Regions from separate parts of the Oceanobacillus longus genome, predicted to be linked through region 2. Evidence: riboswitches for the same ligand, from Rfam matches in the RefSeq annotation. Region 2 holds a riboswitch; the other holds the start of a gene.
What was found. A riboswitch is a leader RNA that binds a small molecule or an ion and turns the genes downstream of it on or off. The one in region 2 is predicted to bind lysine.
Positions count from the first base shown of each region.

Region 1: another riboswitch for lysine. It lies ahead of dapA (4-hydroxy-tetrahydrodipicolinate synthase); the one in region 2 lies ahead of ACFOUV_RS07980 (Na+/H+ antiporter NhaC family protein).

Region 1 covers NZ_JBHSAO010000001.1:804,883-809,563, reverse strand. The annotation lists gene ACFOUV_RS04210 (sulfonate ABC transporter substrate-binding protein) at 1-541, shown strand, start outside; gene ssuC (aliphatic sulfonate ABC transporter permease SsuC) at 565-1,329, shown strand; gene ACFOUV_RS04200 (ATP-binding cassette domain-containing protein) at 1,382-2,128, shown strand; gene ACFOUV_RS04195 (hypothetical protein) at 2,354-2,818, opposite strand; lysine riboswitch at 3,000-3,178, shown strand; gene dapA (4-hydroxy-tetrahydrodipicolinate synthase) at 3,280-4,173, shown strand; gene corA (magnesium/cobalt transporter CorA) at 4,284-4,681, shown strand, end outside.
Region 2 covers NZ_JBHSAO010000006.1:54,403-70,490, reverse strand. The annotation lists gene ACFOUV_RS08000 (bifunctional metallophosphatase/5'-nucleotidase) at 1-684, shown strand, start outside; gene ACFOUV_RS07995 (YunC family protein) at 777-1,085, shown strand; gene ACFOUV_RS07990 (HD-GYP domain-containing protein) at 1,268-2,356, shown strand; gene yunB (sporulation protein YunB) at 2,434-3,213, shown strand; lysine riboswitch at 3,260-3,441, shown strand; gene ACFOUV_RS07980 (Na+/H+ antiporter NhaC family protein) at 3,598-5,139, shown strand; gene ACFOUV_RS07975 (sodium-dependent transporter) at 5,359-6,897, shown strand; gene ACFOUV_RS07970 (MetS family NSS transporter small subunit) at 6,898-7,005, shown strand; gene ACFOUV_RS07965 (M23 family metallopeptidase) at 7,053-7,982, opposite strand; gene ACFOUV_RS07960 (YhcN/YlaJ family sporulation lipoprotein) at 8,052-8,612, opposite strand; gene ACFOUV_RS07955 (YutD family protein) at 8,744-9,019, shown strand; gene ACFOUV_RS07950 (hypothetical protein) at 9,084-9,350, opposite strand; gene ACFOUV_RS07945 (amidase) at 9,467-10,885, opposite strand; gene ACFOUV_RS07940 (DUF86 domain-containing protein) at 10,997-11,434, shown strand; gene ACFOUV_RS07935 (helix-turn-helix transcriptional regulator) at 11,449-12,084, shown strand; gene ACFOUV_RS07930 (TIGR01457 family HAD-type hydrolase) at 12,122-12,892, shown strand; gene ACFOUV_RS07925 (phosphatidylglycerophosphatase A family protein) at 13,014-13,529, opposite strand; gene ACFOUV_RS07920 (hypothetical protein) at 13,634-14,599, shown strand; gene ACFOUV_RS07915 (2-hydroxyacid dehydrogenase) at 14,621-15,586, shown strand; gene ACFOUV_RS07910 (NifU family protein) at 15,667-15,891, opposite strand; gene ACFOUV_RS07905 (YuzD family protein) at 16,079-16,088, shown strand, end outside.

The sequences.
Region 1 (4,681 bases), on a different contig from region 2:
GGTAAGCTTTGCTAAAGGATCGAGCTCCCATTATTTGATTGTGAAAGCGCTGGAAAGTGAAGGATTAAATTATACAGATATTACTCCTGTATTTTTGTCACCTGGTGATGCCAGAGTAGCATTTGAACAAGGGAAAACAGACGCAATGGTAGTTTGGGATCCTTTTACTTCATCAACGGAAGTTAATATGAATGCAACACTTTTAGTCAATGGTGAAGGGTTTACAACAGATAGGGATTTTTTTATAGCGAATGAAGTGTTCGCAGAGAAACACGAAGATTTGATTGCCGTTATTTTGGAAGAGATTGAGAACTCCTCTGTCTGGGCTAACAATCATCATGAAGCGTTAATCGATATGCTAGCACCGATTTTAAAAATTGATGAAGAATCCATTAAGATGGCTATCGAACGAAGAGTCTATGGTGTTGATTCATTAAATGAAACGATAATAAAAGAACAGCAGGAGATTGCAGATACATTTTTTCGACTGGACATTATTCCAAAGAAAATAGATGTTAAAGATGTCATGGATAGGCAATAATGACAGAAAGGAGGGCTGGGCAAATGAAACTTTTACTAAAGGGTTATATTAAAAAGTTCATTCCCTGGTTTTTACCCCTCTTATTACTTGTTGGATGGCAACTATTATCATGGGTAGGGGCAATTCCCGAAAGAATTATGCCAGCACCCACAAAGGTTTTACAAGCTGGTATGGAACTTTTATCAACGGGGGAATTATTTAGCCATATTTCTATTAGTCTTGGCAGAGCATTAGCAGGATTCCTCATAGGGGGAGTAATTGGATTTGTATTTGGGTTACTTAACGGTATATTTCGTTTTGCTGATCTTTTTTTCGATACATCTATTCAAATGCTGCGGAATATTCCACACCTCGCATTAATTCCACTTGTTATTTTATGGTTTGGGATTGGGGAAACATCCAAAATCTTTTTAGTGGCGTTAGGGGTTCTTTTTCCAATCTATATCAATACGTATCATGGCATTAAATCGGTTGATAAAGGATTAGTAGAGATGGGACGCGCGTACGGATTAAAAGGAACATCGCTATTCTTTTCTGTTATTCTTCCGGGTGCAATGTCGTCTATTCTTGTAGGTATTCGATTTTCTTTAGGAGTAATGTGGTTAACGTTGATTGTATCGGAGACGATCTCTGCCCATAGTGGTATTGGATATATGGCAATGAATGCTAGGGAATTTATGCAAATGGATGTAATTGTTTTAAGTATCTTGCTTTATGCGTTATTCGGAAAGTTATCCGATGTTATAGCAAGGTATTTGGAAGGAAAGTTACTTCGCTGGAACACCTAATTTACCAAGGAGGTAACCGAAATTGGAACAATCTACAAAAGAAAAGTATATTATGATTACTAATTTACAGCAATCGTATGGAGAGCGGGCGGTTCTGAAAGGATTGGACCTTAGTATAGAAAAAGGAGAGTTTGTAGCAATCGTTGGGAAGAGTGGTTGTGGGAAGAGTACCTTACTTCGATTAATTGCAGGACTGGAAAACTTCAATAAGGGTTCCATTTATATAAATGATGAACCATTGAACCATTTAAATGAATATGCACGTATCATGTTTCAGGATGGGAGGCTTCTTCCATGGAAGCGGGTGATTGATAATGTGTGTATTGGACTTCCTAGCGATTTCAAAGTAAAAGCGGTTGAAGCTTTACATCAGGTTGGATTGGAAGATCGTATGAACGACTGGCCGTCCAAACTATCCGGTGGTCAGAAGCAACGGGTGGCGTTAGCCAGGGCTTTAGTTCATAATCCTTCACTACTACTATTGGATGAGCCACTCGGAGCACTTGATGCACTTACTCGAATTGAGATGCAGGATCTCATCGAGTCACTTTGGAAACAAAAGAAGTTTACATCTATTCTCGTTACACATGATGTGGAAGAGGCGGTTGCTATCGCTGATCGAGTCATATTAATTGAAAATGGAAGTATAAGCTTGAATCGGACTATTCGTTTGCCTAGGCCGAGACAACGTACACATCCTGCTTTTTCGATGTATGTAGAAGAAATACTGGAGAAAATTCTTGATCGTAATAAGGGTAAAATCGCTTTAGTAAGGAATTCAAAGGAATCCCACATTTAAAACTAGTTCCATTTCACTCCATAAATGATAAAAGCTACACCAATTATCAAAATCATCTTACCGAAAGAGTTTTTATCAGCTTCTTCCCTGAAACGATTTCTCTCATTAAATGCAGCACTTGTACACATAAGGACAGTTAAAATTGCGAGGGGGTCCCGTTTAGGTTGTTTTATTTTGTTAGGATAAAAAATGAACCTCTATAAAAAGTAGGTTCATTTTCGGTTACTATTCTAAATCTTCATCATCGAGTCTTCTGAAGCCTTCTTGCTGAAGATAATCAGCAGCGGCATTGTAGGTTGCATATGTACCATCCAATAAGTCTCCTGCATAGATATTCCATAAGTCAAAATCATGAATTATTTTAAGGATTTGTAGTTCGTTATTAATCCAGCTCTCTTCAAAAGGTTCTGATTCAGCGAGGGATTTAATGGATTGCTTTATGATTTTACGCAGTTCATCAGGGGTAAAATCACGGATATTTACCATTCCTTTAGAATCAACCGTATAGTTTTCATCTATTTGTTCAGCATAAACAAATCCATTGCCATTTGGATGAAGATGATAGACGACAATCTTCTTTTCCATGACACTTTCTTCAAAATGAAAATTGACACGGCCTAATGATACATCATGACGCTCTAATTCTGTAAAGTCTTCAATAATTGCTAGTTTTTTTTCAAATGTAAGCATGTTACCTCCAGATAGATGTTATTTAAGAATCAATTTTTATTATACCACTTGAATATTGTAAAATACGAAGGAACTGCATTAAATCTTTATAGGAAAAAATGGATAATGCTTGTTTATTCTAAGATACTTTTGTTATAATACAAGTAACAATCAAATACTTTCTTATTTTAGATTTTTTTAAGGTAAGGATAGAGGTGCAGAAACCATTAGTACTTATGTTTAGGAGAATGAGATCCGGGGATACATAAGGAAAGGGGAATTTGCCGAAGCGGAAGGAGACTCATCATCCTGAAGTTGGTTCTGTTATTTAATAGATGCAGAACTGTCATATAGGGAACTATATGGAGGGCTATCAAGCGTAGAACTAACACAAGTTCTAAGCAGCAGCGGGCTCTCGTTGGTGCTTTTTATTTTGGTCCTCCACACCTATCCAAAAAATTAAAGAAAAGGTGTGAACAGTTATGAATTTCGGTAACGTATTAACAGCAATGGTAACTCCGTTTGATCCATATGGAGAAGTAGATTTTGAAGCTACTAGAGGATTGGTTAATTACTTGATAGCAAATGGCTCAGATGGGTTAGTGGTTGCGGGAACAACAGGTGAATCGCCTACATTAACGCATGATGAGAAATTAAAATTATTTAAAGTTGTTGTGGAGGCAGTGGATGGGAGAGTTCCAGTCATTGCAGGCACAGGATCAAATAATACAAGAGCCTCTATTGAACTTACAATAGAAGCGGAGAAAACAGGTGTGGATGCAATTATGCTTGTTACTCCGTACTACAATAAACCGTCACAGGAAGGTATGTATCAGCACTTCCGCACGATCGCAGAAAGCACTGCATTGCCTGTCATGCTGTATAATATACCAGGAAGAAGTGTTGTTTCCTTAGATTTGGATACGATTATACGTTTATCTCAAATTAAAAACATTGTCTCTGTAAAAGAAGCAAGTGGAGTTTTAGATCGTACAGCAGAACTTATCAGTCATACGTCTGATGACTTTAGTGTGTACAGTGGAGAAGACAGTCTAACACTGCCTACGCTCGCTATCGGTGGTACGGGGATCGTATCTGTTTCTTCCCATATCATCGGGAACGAAATGCAGGAGATGATTGAGCATTTCAATAGAGGTGAAGTTACGAAAGCAGGCGACATCCATCGTCGTATATTGCCGGTGATGAATGCAATGTTTCAAGCTCCAAGCCCAACGCCAGTAAAAGAAGCATTAAATCGAATCGGTGTGCCTGTTGGAAGTGTACGCTTGCCACTCATACCGTTAAATGATTTGGAACGTGAATCTTTATCAAAAGTAATTGCAATCTACGAGGAAAAAAGAGTAGCAGGATATTGATCACTTAGGGGAATAAGCGCATATGCTTATTCCCTTTTTCTCATTAGGATATGTTAAACTAACTTGTAAGAATACTTTAATCATGGTTTCAAGAATAAAGGGGTAGCAACATGATACGAATAAGTGGCATCACTAATGACCAACAGTTGAAAAGAAATGTTTCCATAAATGAACTAAATTTATCTGAGTATAAAATGTGTTGGATTGATTTTAATAGCCCAAATGAAGCAGAAATCAATCATTTAGAACAGACTTTTCATTTTCACCCACTTGCAATTGAAGACTGTGTATACAGACTACAACGACCAAAATTGGACTATTACGATGATTACACCTTTTATGTGACACAAACGGTGAGAGAAGGAAGCAAGGATGTTTCAAAAGATGAGCTGAATTTTTTTATAGGAGATAACTATATCGTCTCATATCATCAAGAACATACAAAAGAAGTTGAAGATGTGTGGGACCTTTTTTTAACACAGAAAAGTAGTTTTCAGTGGGCACCTTA
Region 2 (16,088 bases):
CAGAAAAAGCTCGTGAAAAAAGAGGCTTATACAACCGACATAACAAATAAAGCGAAAGATTTACAGACAGAACAAATGATCCAAGAAATGCAGGTGGAAGCTGATAAATTACTAGGCAAGACCGTTGTGCATCTTGAACAACCGATAGAGGTCAGCTGGTTTACTAACTCTCCAATCATGCAGGAGTTAACGAATACATTAAGAAACTGGACAAAAGCAGATGCTGCAATGTTGAATGCAGGGCTGCTGCTCGATCGTTTGCCTGCTGGTGCTGTCACATACAAAGATATACATCGCATCTGTCCACATCCTATTAATCCTGTGGTTGTTGACCTGAAGGGTGATGAGCTAATTGAAGTAATCCGGGCCTCTTTAACAAAGGACTTTATGGAATTAAGACTGAAGGGATTTGGATTCCGTGGAGAGTTGCTTGGCAGGATGATGTTCTCTGGACTAAAAGTGGAAACTGCTTTTCATAGGGATGGCGGGGAATATGTAAAACGCGTTTTACTGGAAAACGGCAAGCAGGTGAACCCCGATCATACGTATTACATTGCAACCGCAGATACATTTACGTTTGGCCGGCTCTTGCCAGAAATTGCTAAATCAAATACAAAGCAGTATTTTGTACCTGAATTTCTGAGAGATCTGCTTGCACAGACACTCCGCAGTAATTTTTCCTAAAAGGGCCATTACTACTTACAAAGGAATTGTGACACGTCGCCCCCTATTTGCATACAAATATAAGGTAAATTGCGAAGGGGGCAATCATAATTATGATTACGATAAATCCGCTTGAAGTAGATGGCATGATTTTTACGGCAGTAAGTGTAGAGCTTCCGAAAACAACTCTGTTAACGATTTCCAACGACATCGGCTACATTATGTGTGCGGCATTGGACGTGGATATCTTTAATGAGATTCCAAAATTAAAAGAACGTCATGTTATTGCAGGCCGGGCAGTAGGAGTAAGAACGATTGATGAATTGCTGAATGCACCATTGGAAAAAATTACGGATGCATCGAAAGCCTATGGCTGGGAAGTTGGCATGACAGGAAAAGATGCCTTGTTGAAAATATCATGACCTCGAATGTCTTCCATATGGGAGACATTTTTGTTTGCCCCCTTTTTAAAAACTACTATAAAGTTTATATTGCAAAAAGAGACAATATTTTCATAGATTTAATGGTCATTTTCTGATATTATTTAATATGACTAAGGGCTCATTTTGTTGAATCATGTCGATGTAAGGGTAAGGGGATCATTATGAAACTTGCGAGTACGAAATCAATCAAACCTGGAACGAAGCTTGCGCAGTCCATTTATAATGAAAATGGTGTTGTACTGCTGGCAAAAGGCATGTCTTTAACGGAGAGAATGATTAAGAGGCTGCTTAACCAGGGAATTACATACATATACATAGAAGATCCACTGACAAAAGATATTTATCCTGAGTCAATTATCCCGGATCATTTACGTAGAAAAGCGACAGAAACGATTAAAGAAACATTCCATCAGATTAAAAAAGATGGTTTTCTGGATAATCCCTATATTTTAAATAAAAAGGGAAGAGATCTTGGTAATGTGGTCGAGCAGATTCTGAAAGAAATCCAAAACAGTGAAAAATCACTTACACTGCTTGCTGATATTTTTGTTTCTGATAATTATGTCTTTCAGCATTCACTTAATGTCGCAATTTACTCTCTTGCAATAGGGGTTCAAATGGACTATTCAAAAAATGCGCTGTTGGAAATAGGTGTTGGTGCAATGCTGCATGATGTAGGCAAAATCTTCATTGACCCTGAGATTCTACATAAACCAGATCGGCTGACAGATCAGGAATTTGAAATTATTAAAAGTCATACACAAATGGGCTATGACTATTTGCGAAAGCATTCGGGGATTTCCTCTGTAGTTGCCCATTGTGCCTATCAGCATCATGAGCGGCTAGATGGTTCTGGATATCCACGAGGCATTGAAGATAGAGAAATGCTTCCATATGCAAAATTAATTGGTATCGCAGACGTTTTTGATGCTGTAACGAGTAATCGCGTTTATCGTGATGCAATGCTTCCACATGAAGGATTGGAGATCCTTTATGCTGGTGCGATGCGTCTTTTTGATAAAGAGATGGTTGAAGCATTTAAGAAGAGCATTGCAGTCTATCCCGAAGGCTTGACAGTAGAGTTGAGTGATGGAAGGCAAGGTGTCGTTATCAGGCAAAACGAACAACTTTGTGACAGGCCCATCATTCGAATTATCCAGGAAAACGGCAAAGAAGTTGAAGAAGTTTATGAAGTAAATTTGGGAAGAGTCGTGAATGTAACGATTACTTCTGTATTAACGAAGGATTAATCAGTATTCTTCCCCGTGCTTTTACCTATTCTAACCCTCTTAAAACAAGCATAAATTGTTTTGAGGGGGTTTTTGGGTTGAGACATAAGAAGCGTTATCGAAAAAAAAACTTTGCATCGCCTCCAAATAATTTTATAATGATGATTACGTTACTTATATTTGTGTGCAGTGTTGGTCTTAGTATATGGATCATTGATAAGCGGATTGAACCGGTCTTAATGGAAATTGCAGAAGTAAAAACGGATGAATTTGCAACGCGTGCGATTAATTCAGCGGTAAGATTTGCTGAAGAATACAGCTTTGATGAAGTATTGAATATTACCTATGATAATGAAGGCCATGTCGCAACATACAATTGGAATCCCTCTGTAGTCAGTGAAATAAATCGGGTGGCAACAGATCGTGTTGAAGAATTCTTTTTAAATGTAAACAGGGGTGATCCAATTACGTATGATTATTCCCTTCATGATCCTTATGAATATGAAGAAGGGGCAGAGGGACGTGTAGAACAGGATCCGACATTGGTGGAAGTTCCACTAGGTCAGGTTACTGGAAATACAGTCCTGGCAAATTTAGGACCTAAGATACCAATAAATCTCGGGTTAGTTGGAAGTGTAAGGACGAATATTATACGTGAAGAAGAGGAGTTTGGTATTAATGGTTCATGGGTTTCCCTTTATGTAGATGTAGAGGCTGATGTTCAAATAATTATTCCATTCACCACAGATGTGAAGACAGTCAATACAGAAATTTACATTGATGGTGGGGCAATTATGGGGAAAGTACCCGACTTCTATGGTGGTGATGGAGGTGGACCATCCATCTCTGTGCCAAAAGACGACTTGCAGAATGACTGAAAATCTTGTATAGTAAAATCATAATTGAATAAAAACCTTATCAGATCGGTGAGGTAGAGGCGCAAATAATATTAGTAATCAACCGGAGGAGGACAACAGTGATGGTTGGTAAAAGGATTGTTTGCCGAAGTGTAATAAGGGTCAGACTTATTATTGCTGGTACATCTTTGAATAAAGGATGCACTGTCATGCAATGTATACGAATGTGCATGGAGAACTACTGATCGAAATGGAGGATAACGTATATTGTAAAACAATGATGGGTTATTTTCTGTCGTTGTTTTTTTGTGCGCAAAATTAATGACGTATGCTCGTACACCAGGCGTTTCGCAATCAATATGTCCAACTCCCACACATTCGATATTAACTAATGGAGGTAACATCATGGAAGGAACAATTTTATCACTTATTCCAGCACTGCTTATGTTGGTACTTGTCGTACTAACCAGGAAGGTATTGCTATCTTTAGGTGCAGGAATTATCGTTGGAGCTTTATTAATTCATGATTTTAACATTTTAGATTCCTTATCTGAAGTTTGGATGGTTTTTTATACTATCTTTGTTTCAGAAGGATCTTTAAATACAGGAAATCTGCTGTTATTAGGATTCTTATTATTATTAGGTATGATGACAGCATTTCTTCAAGCGTCAGGCGGCAGCAGGGCGTTTGGGGAATGGATGATGAAACGCGTCAAAACCCGAACTGGTGCGCAAGTAATGACAAGTGTTTTAGGTTTAATTATATTTATCGATGATTACTTTAATAGCTTGGCTGTTGGACAAGTTGTAAGGCCATTAACAGATAGACATAAAATCTCTCGTGCAAAACTAGCTTATTTTATCGATTCTACGTCTGCACCCATCACAGTTATTTCGCCAATTTCAAGCTGGGGTGCATATATAATAGGTATACTAGGTGGATTGTTTGCTGCTAATGGCATTACGGATATGCAACCATTAACAGCATTTATCCAAATGATCCCTCTTAATTTATATGCACTTTCTGCAATATTGCTTGTTTTCATGGTTGCCTATTTGAAGCTGGATATTGGCCCAATGCGTAAACATGAAGAACGTGCCATTAATACAGGAGCAGTATTGGATCCGGAACAGGATAAGGTACCTGGAGATTTAAGTGATACATTTAATCCACATCAATCAGGTAAAGTATACCATCTATTACTGCCGATTATTATTTTAGTCGTTGGTACAGTTCTATCGATGGTTGTTACTGGTGCCAATGCAAGTGATAATGTAACTATATTAACCATCTTTGCTAATACAAATGTTAATTTATCACTGTTTATAGGTGGAGTTGCTGCTGTTGTAACATCATTCGCATTTCATGTTAACTTAAGCATACCAAAGGCGAATGTAGGGAAAATCTTTTTTGAAGGTATTAAAACCATGCTTCCAGCCATTTATATTCTTATTCTTGCATGGATGATTGGTTCTATTATCGGAACAATTGAAACCGGAACGTATTTAGCAGAAATAGTGAGTGAAGCGTCCATCAGTTCATCGATGTTACCAGTTCTGTTCTTTATCATTGCTGGATTAATGGCTGTTTCAACTGGAACATCATGGGGAACATTCGGTATCATGTTACCAATCGCTGCTGAAGTTGCGGCCGTCTCTGACATGGAGATGCTTCTACCGTCCTTGGCTGCAGTACTTGCTGGTGCCGTTTTCGGTGATCATTGTACACCAATTTCAGATACCACGATCCTGTCTTCTACAGGTGCAGGTGCGAACCATATTGACCACGTGTTGACACAGTTACCATATGCACTCATTGCTGCTGGGGTAGCTATTGTAGGTTATTTATTGGTAGGTCTAATGAATATGGTATTTGTTCCACTATTCATTTCACTAGCTCTTGTGTTGCTAATTGGTTTCCTCATTCATTCAATCAAAAGTAAATAATAACAAATAAAAAATCTTTCACCCTATTTGGTGAAAGATTTTTTTGTTAGGAATGAGGGTAATAAATAGAAGATTTAAAAATTACTTTGACATAGGTGAAAAGTACCGATATAATACAAGCATAAATGTTAGAAAATAATAAACATTTTAAACATTCATTTTCACCATGATGCATAGCATAGTATTGCTAGTAGAAGAGAAAAAGGGGGAGGTTTATACATGGAAACACGTTCACAGTGGGGGACAAGAGCTGGTTTTATATTGGCAGCTGTTGGATCAGCGGTTGGTTTGGGAAATATTTGGCGTTTTCCAGCGGTTGCTTATGAAAATGGTGGTGGAGCATTCTTTATTCCTTATTTATTTGCACTGTTAACTGCTGGGATACCGATACTTATTATGGAATTTACCATTGGACATAAGTATCGAGGATCAGCTCCTTTATCGTTCAAAAGAATGAATAAGAAAACAGAATGGCTCGGATGGTGGGGGGTATTAGTCGCATTTGTTATATCTACGTACTACTCTGTTATCATTGCCTGGGCAATATCCTATTCTATATTCTCATTTAATGGTAGTTGGGGAACAGATACAGAAGGATTCTTATTTGGTGAATACCTGAATTTGGCTGAAGTCCCGGGTCAAATAGGAAGTTTAGTTCCTGGTGTATTCATTCCATTAATTATCGTTTGGGCAGTTGTTTTAGGTATTTTATTTAAAGGTGTGAAAAAAGGAATTGAAATTGCAAATCGAATTTTTATACCAGCTTTAGTAATTCTTTTTCTTATTATTGTTATTTATGCATTAACATTACCTGGTGCACTTGCAGGGTTGGACGCTTTCTTTGCACCTGATTTTGCCAGGATAGCTGATCCTGATGTGTGGGTAGCGGCCTACGGACAAATATTCTTTAGTTTATCTATTGCATTTGCAATAATGATTACCTATTCCAGTTACTTACCAAAGAAATCCGACATAACAAATAACGCATTTATTGTTGGGTTTGGTAATTCTAGCTTTGAATTGCTTGCTGGTATTGGTGTATTCGCTATTTTAGGATTTATGGCAACAGCAGCTGGTGTAGGAGTTGATGAAGTAGTAGCTGGAGGGGTAGGATTAGCTTTTGTAGTTTTCCCTGCAATTATTAATGAATTCCCATTCTTCAATGAATTTTTCGGCTTTTTATTCTTTGCTTCATTAGTTCTGGCGGGATTAAGCTCATTAATATCAATTACGGAGACATATGTCGCTGGTTTAGTAGACAAATTCAACATTTCCAGAACAAAAGCAGTACTTTTCGGTGGCGGTTTAGCTGCGGTAATTTCACTTCTTTATGCTACACAAGGTGGTCTTTATTTCCTTGACGCAGCAGACTATTTCATTAACCAATTCGGAGTTGCATTGATAGGGCTAGTGGAAGTTGTAATGATTGCTTGGGTATTGCGTGAACTAAAAGGTCTTCAAACACATGCTAACGGAATATCCGATATTCGACTGGGTTCATGGTGGACGATTTGTTTAAGTGTTGTGACACCAATCGTATTGGGTTATATGATGTTTGGATTGTTCAAACAAAACCTTTTAAAAGAATTTGATGGTGCTACTGGTAACTATGAAGGCTATTCGGATACCTTTATTATGTTTGGTGGATGGGCAGTTGCAGCTGCAGCTTTGCTTATAGGTATTTTACTCTCTCTTACAAAATGGAAAACATCGGCTACAATTGAGGAAGAAAAACAAAAGACTGGGGAGGCAAAATAAATGAGTGGTGGAGCGATATTTGTAATGTGCCTCGGTATCGTTATTATATGGGGTGGACTCGGAGCAAGCATTTGGTACGCAATCAAAACTTCAAAAGTGGCAAAGTAATGATTAAAAAGAGAAGAACCTTTATCATTGGGATAAAGGTTCTTTCTTTAGCTTTTATCTTTAGCCATGCGCTCCCATTTTATTAAATATGGATAGGGATCGAAGGACCATTCACTGTATCCGTTATCCTTATACATTCCATAATGCAAATGTGGAGGGAATTTCCCGGATGTACCAGGAGGTCCATACCCTGTTGAACCGACACTTCCGATAACATCGCCAGGCTTAACAACCTGACCAACTTTAATGTCATCACTGAATCCACTCATATGTGCATAATAATGATATATATTGAATATATCCCGAATACCAACCCGCCAACCACCATATAAATTCCAACCCATCATTTCGATAACGCCGTACGTAGTTGAATGAACAGGAACCCCGTAACTTGCAAAGATATCCGTTCCTTCATGGATTCGATTACCTCCGAATCCTCTCCTGTCACCCCATGTGTTCCGATAACTGTAATTGTGTTTTATGGCTACTGGAAAGTCTCTGTCCGTTAAATTTATACCCTGAAAGGTCTGGAATACCTTTGAAGTATTCATGATGGTTTGAACCGTTAAATCGCGATTGTAATGATTCCACAGTGCAATTCGAATTTCATCTTTGGATGGACCATATTCAAGAAGAATCATTGCCATTGTGTATAGAACATCTTCTTCGTTACCTGGGTCTGCAATTCCATCTCCATTACCATCTTTGCCTTTCCCATTGAATGTGTCGATGAGAGCTATGTCTTTCAGCAACGAACTGTTACCAGGCCCAAACCAAATTTCAGGCATAATTTCTATCGAGATGAGTTGCTCAGGTTCATCACTGTTCTTCATATTACGTTCATAATTATCAATTGCTGCTAAATAATACCATGGAATCTGCGTGAGTGCTTCTGTTTTCTTAAAGAGCGCCATGCGTTCATCATAAATATCTTCTTCCGCATGAACATGAAAAGGATAGAAGAAAAGAAACATCATACTAAAGCATGTTATGGTTGCCCGAAAGGACATTTTCTCACCTCCAGAAAGAATTATTTTTTCTATTTCCTATTTTTCCTGGTCATTAGTTAGACCTTGTGAGGATTTTTGCATTTCTTCAATAATCATATTAATCGTGTTATCGTAATCGCGATTTTCTGTTGAAGAATTATGCAGACTTTGAATGTCATACATGAGTGTTTCGTTGTCGGAAACATAAATATCGAAATAACTTGGCATGATAGACATCGCAGTTTTTTTGGCAATATCAGCAGCTTCTTCTTCAGCTGTATTTTCATTTCTGTCATAAGCAATTAGAACTTCTCTGTCCGTTACAAGGGTAGACACTTCATTAAAACCATTATTTTTTAAAATAATTCTGGTAATCATATCAGCCATCTCATTCCGGTCGATCGAAATCTCCTTATCGTTGTTTATCGTATCATTTTCAAATTGTTCTTTTGTATATCGGACATAGCCAATTTGATCATCGTCTGCAGGAGCTTCGTAATTTCTCGAAGGGTCCAATTCGTCTGCAATTTGTTCCTGTTCTGTCATTGTATTATCTGTTGTATTGCATCCAGTTAAGAATGTAGTAACAGCAAGAGCTATAAAAATGAGTGATTTCATATTCTTCCTCCTAACATATTTATTAGATGCCTTTAGTTTCTATAAAAAGCAAAAAATAATGCATGAAATATTTCTGGTTTCCATATCGCTTCATGTGGTAAACTAGAATCAGTTTAAGTGGGGTGAGTTTCTTGGTTGAATTGAACGGAAAGAATTATGAAATTATTGAAGATATTAAAGATGGATTTCAGGAAGAAGCAATAAAAGCCCGCTATTCCGAAATCCTGGCGAAGTATGATTATATTGTAGGGGATTGGGGATATGACCAGCTCCGATTAAAAGGATTTTATAAAGATAGAAATGCAAAAGCAGCGATTGATTCAAAAATAGGTACGTTAGATGATTACTTGCTGGAGTACTGTAATTTTGGATGTGCGTATTTTGTACTGAAGAAATTACCCAAATAACATAAATCATTCTACATACAATAAGCGACTGCAGTTTATAATTTGAACTGCAGCCTTTTTACTCTCAATCCCCAAGCTTATCTTTTTCATCGTCTGTCGGATGTGAGCCATCTGCCTGTCTTGGTAAACCTTCGTGTTGGTTCTTATCTGGAAAAACAAAAGCACTGTCACGATACTGTCCTTCTGTCCATGGTTCAGACTTACCTGTAACCTTTTCATCTTTATTAATTGCGGAACCATAGGAACCTTCAGGGAATTCTTCTGGAATCAACTGATTATGTTGTTGATTAACGTTTGGAAAATCGGAATACGGTTGCTTTTCTTTACGCAAAGTTAGTTCCTCCTTTCTTACGGATAGCTTTTGCAATAAAGAGAAAGCTATAACCTTTTTGACAAAAATAAAAACGGCACTTCCTTGTAACATTGGAAGAACCGTCTTTAAATTTTTTATGTGGAACGAATATAGCCTCTAAATTTTTTCTCCAATAGTCTCCCTATTCGGAACAGGGCGTCTTCATTGCCTGTTGCGCTCATTATTTGAACACTAACTGGCATATTGTTCTCATCTACACCTACGGGAACAGTTAATGCAGGAAGGCCCCATACATTCGCATATGCTACATACGGCATAAAATTTAGGAATGTTTTTCTAATGGAGAAAATTTCCTTAAAGACCTGACCATGTGGGAGGGCACCTGAATGATATACGGGGAAAATCAGTAGCCGATTCTTTAAATAAGCCGCCAGTAATTCATCGCCCTGTTCCAATGTTTCTTCAATCTCACTTACCCGCTTCAATGACGGACGGAACATTTTTGATCCCATAATTGCCCAGGAAAGATATGGATGCACCTTTGTCCGTTGGGTTAACTTTTCTTTGAAGAAAGAAGTATAAACATTTGATCTGTCATTGTTGTATGCTTCCAATTCAATTAATTTGCTTCCCTCAATGGACATTATTTCCTGCCAGATTAATGAGCTATTTTTAAAATAAGGAGGGACAGCCCGCTTGGTGGAGTATGTTTTCCCCAAAAATATTTCAAGTTGATCAAGAATTTCCTTCGTTTTTTGTGATAAAGGATAGTCTGTACTTCCTGGTAATATTTCAATTCTGAACCGATGCAATGGTTTAGAATCCAAGGAGGATCCTGTAAGTATTTGATACAATAATTTCATGTCTTGTACCGATTTACCCATCGGACCAATCGTCATCATGCGTTCCTGTAGCGGATGCACTACTTGAGGAATATGTCCAATTGTGGAAACTTGGTTCATTCCGGGCTTGAATCCGATGACACCATTAAAATGAGAAGGAAAACGAATGGATCCACCAATATCCGAACCGATGCCTGCAGCAGCACCGCCGACTGCGAGAAGTGCACCTTCTCCACCGCTGGAACCACCCGCAGTGCGACTTACATCCCAAGGGTTGTTTGTTCTTCCATATAATTTATTTTCCGTTTCCTGACAAAAACATAATGCAGGAGTGTTCGTTTTACCTAAGATAATAGCACCAGCATTCTTTAATCGGGTAACAACCTCAGCGTCCTCTTTGGAAATTAGATCCTGACGATGCTCTAGTCCTGCGGTTGTTTTCATCTCTGTGACGTGTAATGATTCTTTAATGCTGATAGGAACACCATGTAACGGCCCTTTTACTTCATTTCTTTCAATCATGGCATCCATTTCGTATGCATCTTCTAAGGCTTTCTCAAAGCGATTTTCAACCATAGCATTAATTTTAGGATTTTCTTCTGAAATATGGTTGATATAGGCCGTAACCGCTTCCGAACTTTTTATTTCCCGGTTTTGAATGGCATTGGCAATTGCCGTTGCATCCATATCGATAATCAATCTTTCTTTCATTTGCTTCCCCTCATCATAAATATCATTACATTTAAATATATCATGTTTTAGCTAATATTCATAAAGAATATGATATGATAAAATTATAGACAGTTAACGGGGGGAATATGTATGTATTTCGTAGACCGAAGTAAAATTGAGCAAACGCTTTTATATATGGAAGAAATTCTAAATGAAATGAAGAAACAATCCTTCAGCAGTTCGATGGAAAAATTTAGTTTGGAACGGATGGTTCATGTGCTGATTGAATCTACGCTCGATGTTGGAAATATGATGATTGATGGTTTTATAATGAGGGATCCGGGGAGTTATGAAGACATTATCGATATTCTGATTGATGAAAAAGTGATACCATCAGAAGAAGAGCAGGCATACAAGTCATTCATCAGTCTCCGCAAAATGCTCGTTAATGACTATACCGATGTCGATCATGTCATATTGCTTCATACGATGACCGAATATGGAGAGGTATTAGACCAGTTCAGCAGCAATATTCGAACATATTTAACGAATGAGCTTGGCGTAGCTAACGCTTTTTCAAATGAATGAAGGTGATGGATTAAATGAGTAAGCGTACATCGACAAAAGAGAAACTACTTATGGTCCTGAAAAAGAAAAACTGCTTAACGATTGGATCTATTATGGAGCACTTTACGATTTCAGAAATAGCTGTTAGAAAGCAGATTCATGAACTAGTACAGCAAGGTCTAGTAAAGCAGAAAACCAATAAGCATAAACTTGGTCGACCATATCTTACCTACGATCTGACAGAGAAGGGCCATGAAACGTTCCCTAACCAATATAAACGTTTTCCTGTAGAATTGCTTCAAGATTTGGAGGAATTACAAGGAAAACAGGCAGTTCACGAGCTGTTGAATAAACATACCGATCGAGACAAAATCTACTTAACTAAAGCAATTCAATCAGATGACTTTGATGAAAAGATAGCTGAGATGACGAGTATTCAAAATAAAAAAGGCTATATGCTTGAAGTGGAAAAATCGAAATCGGGTGACTATAGGATAAATAATTATAATTGTCCAGTTGCAAATATTGCTTCTTGTTATCATCAGATGTGTACAAATGAGAAAAAGCTATATGAAGAAGTCTTCCCGAAAAGTGAAGTCGAAGCTCATTCTTTTATCGCAAAAGGGGAGCCAATTTGCAGATGGACGATAACAAAACCGGAAGGAAGATGACAAAAACATCTTCCTTTTCGTTGAAAGAAGGATTTGCATGAAAAAGTATAAAGGGTATTTAATAGACTTGGATGGGACAATGTATCGTGGGACGGAGCCGATTGATGGCGCGGCAGAGTTTGTCGATATACTTTCCAAAAAGGGGATCCCGTATCTTTTTGTCACCAATAACTCCTCCAAAACACAGGAAGACGTATCCAATAAGTTAAATTCAATGGGTATAAAATCCGAGCCGAATCAGATCGTTACAACAAGTATGGCGACAGCAAATTATATCCGGTCTCAGAAAGAACATGCCCGTTGCTATATCATTGGTGAAGAAGGGCTTCACCATGCTTTAGAAGCAAGCGGCATGGTAATAACGGATGAAGATTGTGATTTTGTTGTAACTGGAATTGACAGACAAGTGACCTATGAAAAACTTACAAAGGCATGTCTAGCAGTAAGAAGCGGTGCTACATTTATATCTACCAACAGTGATATTGCGATTCCAACTGAACGCGGTCTCCTTCCTGGAAATGGTGCATTAACTTCTGTTGTTGCAGTAAGTACCGGTCAACAACCAATTTTTATTGGAAAGCCAGAAGCAATTATTATGGAAGAAGCTCTAACTATTCTCGGACTAGATAAAGAGGAAACGTTAATGGTAGGCGATAATTACAACACAGATATGATGGCTGGAATTAATGCAGGGATGGATACATTAATGGTTTTTACAGGCGTTACCCCTTATCGTGAACTGCCAAATTTAGTCATTCAACCAACATATCATGTGCACGGACTAAGTGATTGGATAGCTTCTATTTAGTAATAGCCAATTACACTAAAAATAATAGTTCACAAAGAAAAGGACATGTGCAATTTTCATTCACATGTCCTTTTTATTATTTATTAATAAGTTAGTCTAGGAGATGATTACAAAAATCAAATTAAATATCGACATCAGCCAAGTCTTCTGCATCGCTATGTGCTAATCTGCTTGAAGCTGCAGCGGCAATTGCTCCGACAATGTCATCAAGGAAAGTATGAATCTCGCCACTTGATTTATCATTTAACTTCTTCAAAATTCCTGGTTTTTGTTTATCAATATATCCGAAATTGGTCATTCCGATGGAGCCGTATACATTAACGATTGATAATGCGATAACTTCATCAACACCGTAAAGTCCTTCATCTATTTCGATTGTTTTCTGTAATGGTTGTTCAAGTTTTTTCTGCTCTGCAAGAACATCTAGCTGAATCCCTGTCAAAATGGCATTTTGAACTTCTCTTTTGGTAAGGACGCGGTCTACATTATGTCGGCATATATCCATGGATAAATTTTCATGATATTTGGATTGTAAATAATAGACCAGCTCTGCAATATCATCAAGCCCTACGCCGCGTTGCGTCAGTAATTGTCTTGCTTTAATTTCAAGTTCGCTTTTTTTTGTATATTTAGTCATAAGATCACCTTTTCTTTATTATAGTTAAGTTATCTTTCTTTCATTCATACACTTTTATTATAGGCGGAAGTTCATACACGAAAAAGAAAAAAGGAGAGATTGCTTTGCCATTGAAAGAGATGTTGAATATCCATTACCGTATCCAAACGGATGATAAATTATTTCTGGGAGAAAAAGAAGGATACAGACAGGATGATAATATCTATGTTACCATTTCTGGAAAGAACAGGGAAACAATACTAATGGAACAAGCAGCCTTATCTTACTATTTAAGAGAAAACGAAGTGGAAATGCTTGCCATACCGATTCCAAATATGAATGGGGAATGGTATACATCCTATGCTGAAGACTCCTATATGGTTTTGCATGTAAAGAATGCGAATCAGCAGTACAGTAAACCGATTGGAATTAAATTAGCGGAATTCCATCAAGTTGGTTCCAAATTCAGTTATGAGCCTAAGTCGATTTCAAGCTATGGCAAGTGGAAGGATCTGTGGATAGAAAAATTAACCGCATTTGAGAAAGGAATCGAAGCGCAAGCACAGGAAACACCTAATGAGTATTATCGTATACTGATGGATTACCTTCCTTATTTAATTGGTGTTAGTGAAAATGCCATTCAATATTTACAGGAAAGTGAGCGGGAACAACGTATCTTAAGTACGGACCAAGGGACAACAACATTTATTCGATTCGATTCTTTTATGGAACAATCCATTATTTGGGCAGATCAACTAGCATATGACCACCCTTCAAGAGACATTGCAGAATATATACGTTCGACTTTCTTAAAAAATGACCGTTCGGAAAAAATAATAAACTTTCTAAATGATTATCAGACTATTTCACCGTTATCTATCTTTGGATGGCGATTAGTGTACGCACGACTACTGTTTCCTATACATCTCTTTGATTTTATAGAGAAAGGGTTTGTGACTACACCGAATGCAAACGAATTAAGAAGAATCATGAAAGTGCAAATAGATTACGAAAAACGCTTAAGTAATTTTTATGAGACCGTAGGGGTGGATACTGAAAGTTGGGAGATTCCTGTGGTACAATGGCTGTAAAGATTACAAAAGGGTGATTCCGTGGATAAGGCAAGTATTTATATTACGCGAAAGATACCGAAGACATTGCTTTCGAATTATGAGGAGCACTTTACATTCCGGATGTGGGAGAAAGAGGATGAAAGCGTACCAAGGGATGTATTGCTGGAGGAAGCAAAAACAGTAGATGGATTACTCACGGTGCTTAGTGATCAGGTTGATGAAGCGTTGCTTTCCCAAGCGGTGAACTTGAAAGTAGTTGCCAACTTAGCTGTTGGCTATAACAACATTGATTTAAGTGCAGCCAAAAAACATAATGTCCTTGTGACCAATACACCGGATGTGCTTTCAGAAACAACAGCAGATCTTGGGTTTGCATTGTTGATGGCTACGGCGAGAAGAATTATTGAGGCAAATGAATTTATAAAAAACGGTGAGTGGAAAGATTGGGCACCATACTTGTTGGCGGGAGCTGATATTCACCATAAGACAATTGGAATTGTAGGGATGGGTCGAATTGGTGAAGCAATCGCAAAACGCGCAACCGGGTTCAATATGAATATTCGTTATCACAATCGGTCACGGAAGGAAGATGCAGAGAAAAACCTCGGAGCAGTTTATTCGAGTTTTGATGATTTGTTGAAAGAATCTGACTTTATTGTTTCGGTCGTTCCTCTGACAAAGGAGACGGAAAATATGTTTAATAAAGATGCCTTTCAAAAAATGAAATCATCTGCCATTTTTATTAATATATCCCGTGGAGATGTTGTTGAAGAATCGGCATTATTCGAGGCATTAAAGGAAAATAAAATTAGAGGTGCTGGGTTGGATGTCTTTCGTGAAGAGCCGATTCATAGCGACAATCCGCTCATAGGTCTGAAGAATGTAGTATGTCTGCCACACATCGGATCGGCAAGCGATGACACACGTACGGCAATGATTAGACTGTGTTTGGATAATATTAAAGGAGTAATAGGGGGAATGGGTGCGAAAACACCTGTTGGTTGAGGCATTGCTTATGGGTAGTATAGTAGTATAAAAAAGGCAGACAAAAGTTTGTCTGCCTTCTAATATATAATTTTTTGTCCTTAAAATACTTGTTCGATCTCTCTAACACCAGGAACTTCTGCCATAAGCGCGCGTTCAATTCCTGCCTTTAATGTAATCGTGGAACTTGGACAGTTTCCACATGCACCCATAAGACGAAGAAGAACAACACCATCTTCATCCACGTCGATTAGCTCAACGTCTCCACCGTCGCGTAGTAAGAATGGACGTAATTTATTTAATACTTCTTGTACTTGCTCTTGCATATCCATCTACTCCTTTCCATATTCCCATTATAAATTGTAAATGCGTAAAAATCTATCTTAAATTTATTTATGTCTCCAGTTATTTATAGTTTATCTTTTTATCAAGATTTTGTAAAATAAAAGTAACTACATACAAAAGCGGAAGTGTGCGTTAAGCCGAACAAAACTGGAAGTAGGAGGAAAATGGATGGAAACAA